2 regions of the Faecalibacillus intestinalis genome follow, and region 1 is predicted to be linked to the other one. Evidence: riboswitches for the same ligand, from Rfam matches in the RefSeq annotation. Region 1 holds a riboswitch; the other holds the start of a gene.
What was found. A riboswitch is a leader RNA that binds a small molecule or an ion and turns the genes downstream of it on or off. The one in region 1 is predicted to bind cyclic di-GMP.

Region 1 (4,018 bases):
TTCCACGAGTTCATAAACCTGTTTACCATTGATTTTTGCATAATATAATGCTGTATCTGAACTCTTCGCTGTCATCATGCCAACCCGGCTGCTGGTGCATTCTCCTTTGTACATAGAGGAAGTGAAATAATAATATGGCGCCAGAGCCAGCTGTGCCTCATTTTCTTCTCTGATCGTAGTTAAAATGGAAGATGCTGCATCACGGCCATTTCTATCGTTCAGTGAGATGGAATATTCATTTTTAAAATTCACCGTTGCTTTTTCTTCTGGATCTTTACGATTCATTACACTGCGCAAAGTATCATAAGCCTGTATTTCATCCATCTCCCCTGACAGTAATCCGTGAACAGCCTCAAGGCTTGCATCAAATGACTTTTGAGCGGAATATCGGATATAAACAGCATTATTGTTAATTTCCTCTTCCAGTCCAGGCACATCCTGCATCATGGTTGGAACATCTGTATTCAATGAAATAACACCGCTTCCATCCGCAATCAGCTTTTGCCCCTCTTCTGAAATCATACAATCCAGCACATCCAGTGCAGTATCCAGTTTCTCCCGGTCTTTTTCCAGGTTTTTGTTAAATGCAATGTTTAAGGACGGAGTCATGTACACATAGGATTCATCCGATGTCTGTGAAAAATAAGGAATACGGATCAGCTCCGCATCCATCTGTTTCTGCAGCTGCTGCATAACCGTCGGATGTCCATGAAACATTGCTGATTTTCCTGCGGCAAACATCTGGATTCCTGTATCGACATCAATATTGATATCTTCTTTACCAAAGTGCGAGTCTTTCAGAAACTGACTGGTTTCTGAAAAAATACGTTTCCATAATGCATCATCAAACTTTACTTCATCCGATGCAGTCTCTGCACCGTTTCGCCATTCAATACCATCCAGGCTTGTGAACTCACCGATTGCCGCCGCCTGGATGATCTCATTATTTGACCAGTCTTCACCAAGATCCATGGAATACGGTTTTATGCCATTATCATAAAACTGCTGACAGGCCTGTACATATTCCTCATAATTTTCTGGAATCTTTACGCCATACTGATCAAACAGTGTTTTGTTGGCAATGATCGTCTGCGGAATACCACAGATTGGCAGCCACTGGATTTCATCATCCGCATTCTTATAATATTGCACCGCATAAGAATAATACTTAGAAACAACATCATAAGAAGCAAAATCCATAAGATAAGGCTGTAAGTCCTGTGCATCCGTTCCAGAAAATCGACGTACTGTTATGATATCCGGTAATTCATCATGTTCTTTAAAATAACTGTATAAATCGGTATCATTGTTACCAATAATAAATTCAATATCCTGATCAGGAAACTGTTCATGGATATAGGGTGCAATATTTTTCATCAAACGATTTTCCCACAGATAAACGGTAAGATGATCATCGTTTTTAGATACTTCTTTCTTTGACTGTCCACATCCAGACAAGACAGCAGTTGCTACAAGTACACCTGACACCACTGCTATCAGACAACGTTTTGCCTTTTTCATACTTTTATTTTCCTCATTCTTTCCTGATAAAATCATTATTGTTACGTCTGTGAAATAACACCGTAAAAAAGCACCGTCAGACAGACAGTGCACCTCATTTCATGCAACTGGCTGCCATTTTACAGGCCCTGTAGCTTTGCGTCCCAGACTTTCATCTGGTTTGCCGATTTCCTTATTATAGATATAGCTTTTAAACTTATACCAAAAAAACTAATTTTATTATACTTTAACGTTCTACTATGCACAAGAAAAAAACTACCGTTTTAACGTTCAAAAACAAAAAAAGAACAGCCGATACATATACTCGAACTGTTCTCCTACTTCCGAAGTCCACGCAGCATTGACATTACTGTTTCCTGCTCATTTGTACTCAGATCGTTCCATATCCCTAGAACTTCTTTCTATTTTTCTGTCAGATTCTCTGAATTACCTTCCTGAAAAAACTGCGATAATGTCACGCCCAAAGCTGTACATATTTTTTCAAGTGTTCATGGATCGATAGTTTCTTCTCTTTTCCTATCATTGTCTTTTTCTCTGTTATTGCCTTTCTTTCAGCTTTCCCCGCATCCTTAACTACTGTATTTGCTTCAACGCCAGTTCTTGGCACAGCTTCTCTGCTCTCATTCTTTTCTGCTATCTGCTGTTCTTCTTTATTAGGAAGAGACAATGCAAGATACTTTTTGATATTTTCTCCGCCTTGTAACACCTGCTCACAATCCTCTGGATAATAGGGAAATGGAATCTGATTGATTGTCAGATAATCAGGATTGTGTTCCAGCATTTCACCCGTAACCGGATCATAATATCCATTTTTAAAGTTAATCCACCGCACAGGCTGTTTATTTAGTTCATATGCCTCTCTGTAGACTTTTGGCTGTGTGATCAGCAGATTATAGATTCTTTTGATCACGCCACTCTGTACCTGATCTCGATAGACCAGCTTCTGAATACGGTATTTCATTCTTACCCCATCATGGTCTTCCAGAAAAACGCCGTGTTCATAATAATAAGGTGTGATTCCCACGACAAAAAACTGAACATTCTCCACCAGATAATCTACAATCTCCATATTCCGAACACCTTTCACATTTCCTTTTGCATCAAATAAGTGAAAATGGCTCAGTTCCGGTTCTTCTTTCGGATTTCGCTCAAACCGAAGAATATACTGTTCCAGTAATTTCTCAACTTCTTTCTGATTATCCAGTTTGCCAAGATACTCTTTCTCTTTGAGCAACTGCCAGCCTGCTTTTCCATCAAGACCAGCGTCTTTAAAAAATGTCAGTAACTTATCATTTACCCACTTCACCGTACAGGAAGCCACATAATGATAGGCATACTGACAGCTTCCAGTAAACTGAATAGCTCTCATTTCTTCTATAAAGGAATCTGCACTGAAATAATATCCGTCATCTTCCTGAACCAGACAAAGTGCCTGATAACCTGACATCACAATATTCAGTGCGATATCTTGATTGTCCACCAGAAAGATATAAGTCTGTACTGTCCCTTCTGGATTGGTTTCCATATAATGCTTCAAAACTTCTTGTTCAAACTTATCACTTCCTTTTAGGCAAAGAAAAAGACGCAAGCCACATTTCTATGACTCACGCCTTACTTCGCTCACAATATTCTATTTTCATTAGTTATCTGCTAAATTGTTTACTAGCAACATTAATACATAAATCAATTCCTTGAGAATAATCTCTTCCGCAATCGCTCTATGCTGATTAGCAGCTCTTACCCATGCCATCTGATCTTTCTCTTTATCCGGTAATGGTTCTTTTTCTTCCAACTGTTTCAGGATCACTCCTTCCCGTTCTCTTGCTGCCCTATCTACTTCCAGAAGGTGTTCTCCAATTGTATTCTGTAAAAGCATCACCTGATAGGTTGAATTTCGATGGTTTTTCAGATAATCTCTGCGAAGAAAACCATACTTGCCAAGTTGCTCCATCTGTTCACCGGATTTATAGGTGAGATTCGGGATTAGATATCCGTTTACATTCGTATACGTTAATTTCATTTTATTAGCACTCTCCATTTCTCATCCTTTTTTTGACCACAAATTTACGACATTTACGACAAATCTGACACTGCTTTACAATACCAGACAAAATGACTGATGCCTCGGAAAGCCCGTAAAACAGGCACTTCTAGGATACACAAGACAGAACAAAAATCAACTTCCATTATCAAGAGGTGAGTGCTAAAAATAATAAAAAAGAAGTTTAACCCAAAAAGTTAAACTTCTAATATATTTAATCTAAATCTTCTCCTTGTGAAGCAATGACTTTTTTATACCAATAGAAAGAATCTTTTCTACTTCTTTTCATTGTTCCGCTACCATCATCATGTTTATCAACGTAAATGAAACCATAACGTTTTCTCATTTCTCCAGTTCCTGCAGAAACTAAATCAATACATCCCCAAGTCGTATAACCAATAAGGTCTACACCATCTTCAATGGCTTTTGCCATTTCTTCAATATGAGCACGATAGT
Region 2 (4,018 bases), 760 kb from region 1:
CTTGCATATCACTAATACTCCATGTGTTAGTAACAGCGGTAACCATGTATACTTGATCTGCTATATTTGGATTTTTCTTTAAATTTGATGTAAATTGCGTAAGTAAATTGACATCAGGTTTACCTTTTTTTGTTGGACAACCTCTATATTGCACATAAACAACATCACAACACGTTTGTTTACGACCATTATTCTTCAAATCATCCTTCATATCTTCAAGACTATCATAAAATTTAAAATCACTTAAATTTTTAGTTCTCATAGATTCATTAGTTAAAGCTTCTCCATCATTAGAAATACCATATGATATTTTACATTTGTAGCCAGTATCTTCTCTTGAAAAATTTTTCATCTTTACTTCATCAAAAGCATTTCTATTAAATAAAACAAGTTGATCTATAGCTACTGGATAATTATTAATATTACCATCTTCAGAAATAATATTCGTTTGATCATAGCCTACTGTAAATCCTAAATCAGTTGCTCCAACAGCAGCAATATCCCCATCTACGTTAGTAAATTTCTTTCCAGGAGTATATTCATCAGTCCATGTTTTTTTATTTGATGTAGAACTGTAAAAAATACTTTGATTTCTACTACCTGGACTTGTATTATCCCAATTTGATGTTTGTTTATTATCATCTATTTTAGTTTCTTTTGTGGTTACATTACCATCAACTTCAGAATATGCATGCATATTGATGACTTTAGCTGTTGCACTTATATTAGTTTTTCCTGTTGTATCAGGATTGTATGATGATAAAGATGTTGTTTCATTGTTATTAGGATATACTACTTGAAATTGTTGTGTAGAGAAAACACCTTCTAAAATTGAATTAATATCCCCATTTGAATAACCAGTAGGCATATTTTCATAGCCAGTTGGGAAATGATTAAAATCAGTATCATATCCAGTAACTTCAAAATGTAAAGTCGTACCCTCTTGTGTAACTACGTAATTTCCACTATTACTACAATAAATACGATCATTAGCATTACCAGAAGCATTTTTATTTGAATATGCTATATCAGTTACTGCATCGCCATCTCTTTTATTTTCACACACTCTATATAATAAAGGCGTAAAATCACTAGATGCATTTATACCATTTACAGTAAATTCACTTAAATCAACATCAAATTTAAATGGTTTTGTTGGATCAGGTAATTCAACTCCTCTCATTCCATTACCTGGTTTTCTTACTTCTAAAGCAACACCATAATTAATTTTGTATCCTTTAATATCTTTATCTTTTCCTTTTAATAAAGGATTATCATAATAACCTGTATGATCACTATCAAAATCATATTCAGCAAGTTTTATTGTTTCAGTTTTATTTTTTAAAACGATATTGTACATTGGGGCAGTTGTAACAATAACTGGCTTCATATTATCAACAGTAGACATATGATTTTTATCATTATCTACATAAACATTAATTGTTGGTTCAATTGTATCATCTTGATGTTTATTTTTAATTTGTAAACCAAATCCTACACCAATAGCTCCACCATTATACTCATTTACATTTAATTCTTTTGAAATCGTATAGATTTTATTATTACCATCAATGACTGGTTCAGGTATTTTATCCGATGTTACAGTTTGTGTTGATAAAACTAATTCATCATCATTTGGAATAATAAATTCATAAGTAATTGTATGATTAACATTACCTAAATTTTGAAGAGTCGTATTGACCCTATATGTAACAGTATCAAAAGAACATACGATATCATTTGCTTGAGAATTATCATAGCCTCTATTTTCTCCTGTCTCTTTGTTATAACATAATTGATTTAACTCAGGCGTTCCATTATCTCCTAAACCACTTAGTATTCCATTACCATAAACAGTACCATCATTATTTTGTAATAACTTTGAATTAACAATGACACCTGATTCCTCGGCAAATACACCTACTTGGAATGTTGCGACTGCAATACATAAACATATCGTAAAACAAAATATTCCTTTAAACTTTTTAAATATTTTTTTCATCTTTTACACCTTCCCTTAATTTAAAATACAAAAAGCCATTTACAAATCCTATTGCAACTGGCTAGCATTTTAAAGCCCCTTTAGCTTTGCGTCATAACCTTTCGATTACTTTGCTGAATATATCTAACTACGCCTATAATATAAAATATATTTTAATAAAAATGAATACTATTCATTTTCCTTGTCACAATTTACATTTCTTGTAACAAAAAAGGAGTATTGCTACTCCTTATGCATTAATATAGAACATATATATTTTTTAGCATCTAAACTATTATTAAATTCTTTATTTTGATTACTCACATATTTTGCTGCATCGTTCCATTCTTTTAAAGAATAATCATCAATATTAATTTCTTCAATTTCATGAAATTGATAGAAAGTTAAATAACGATTACATGCTAAATCTGAAATATAGTCGCTATTAGTAATAAATCTTATTCTTTCTAATAATTCCATCCCTAAATCCTCTCATATTTACATGTTTTGTATAGAAGGTGTTAAAAATTTTAATTATGATTTGTAAATATTTTAATATTCATTTTTATTTTTTAATAAGAATATGCCCATTAATGATGTAATCATCATTAATATAAAGAACATATAAGATGTTTGATCATCTGTTTGAACAGATTTTCTTTCTATATTTGATGATAATTGTTTATTTGTCTGATCATCTCCTTGTATCACATCATGATGAAATTGATCTTCTATGTATCTATCTTCTTCAATAGAAGATGGATCTTTGCTTCCATCTAAATAAGGTAATGTATAATGAAGTGGATTTCCACATTCATTTCTATATACATTTCCTAAATCTGTAAGTACACCTAATTGATTTTGATTTGATGTATCTTTAGTATTATAGAATAAAGCACTTGATGCACTTTGTAACTGCGTAGCATCAAAACTGAACCAAGCATATCTTTCTACAAAAGAAAGATCATCTAGTCCTTGAATATCATCAAAACCATTAATAACATATTTCATAAATTCTTGAACAGCTTTATTATGTTGTTCATCATTTCCATCATATGGATGCCAATATTCATTTGAATCCCAAGCTGCTACTGCAAATTCTGTTACCCAAATAGGTTTTTGATAACAATCATAAATATCATTCATATATTTCAAAAAGCTTTTTGCTGCTTTTTTAGGTGTATATTCTTCACTATCTAATCCAACATATCCTGGATAATTATGAACAGCAATAAAATCATCTTTTATTTCTAGCCGATTCCAATAGTTTTCAAACCAGCCATTTTTTTTAACTGTAGATTCACTTACTGCTGGAGAACCAACTCTTAATCCACTTGAATGGAAATCTTGATTATAACTAGAAGCTAAGTCAACCGACATATTTGCTTCTTGATCATAATCAGGTTCATTGAAACTTAACACCTTATCATACCCCTTTTCTTTTAATGATTTTAAGCGTTCACTAACATTTCCTGCATCATTCCATATCATCGGTACAAATTCTAACTCGCTATTTACTTCATCTTGATTATCATAAGCTTCTTCACCCCAGTTATAATACCAAGAAACCCCCATATTTTGTACATAGCTTAATGAATTAATACCTTGATCATCCTCATATAACCCTATTCCTTTTTTTGAAATATAAAATGTACGCTCACTTACATTTATTTCATCATTATTTTCTAAAACAGCAACAACTCTTATTGTATGTCTTGCTACTGCTGTTGAATAAATAGTTGTTTGTGTTATATTTGCTTCTACACTTTTTTCATATTTCCCATCAAAATAAATATCATAATGTTGAACTTTTTCTAAAGGACTCCATGAAATCTTGATATCTCCAGCTGCTACAAGTTGTCCTTTAGATGGAGATTTTAAAGCTGTTGTTTTCCAAGTATCATAAGGATTATCTTGTGCATTGATAGAAGTCATACAAGGTATAAGGAGGAGGGTTGCACTTAAAAGTGCAACGCCCAATTTTTTAAATCTTTTCATTTTTAATTTTCCTTATTTCTTCTACAAACAGTAACATAT

Region 2: it holds a riboswitch for cyclic di-GMP, as region 1 does, so the genes downstream of both, Fi14EGH31_RS03415 (Cna B-type domain-containing protein) here and Fi14EGH31_RS14650 (ABC transporter substrate-binding protein) in region 1, are expected to answer to the same signal.

The regions. Positions count from the first base shown of each region.
Region 1 is NZ_AP024085.1:2,761,400-2,765,417, forward strand. It holds gene Fi14EGH31_RS14650 (ABC transporter substrate-binding protein) at 1-1,521, opposite strand, end outside; cyclic di-GMP riboswitch class I at 1,621-1,696, opposite strand; gene Fi14EGH31_RS14655 (hypothetical protein) at 1,976-3,046, opposite strand; gene Fi14EGH31_RS14660 (TnpV protein) at 3,161-3,541, opposite strand; gene Fi14EGH31_RS14665 (family 1 glycosylhydrolase) at 3,777-4,018, opposite strand, start outside.
Region 2 is NZ_AP024085.1:651,797-655,814, reverse strand. It holds gene Fi14EGH31_RS03415 (Cna B-type domain-containing protein) at 1-2,002, opposite strand, end outside; cyclic di-GMP riboswitch class I at 2,052-2,127, opposite strand; gene Fi14EGH31_RS03410 (hypothetical protein) at 2,225-2,461, opposite strand; gene Fi14EGH31_RS03405 (glycosyl hydrolase) at 2,534-3,979, opposite strand; gene Fi14EGH31_RS03400 (fibronectin type III domain-containing protein) at 3,982-4,018, opposite strand, start outside.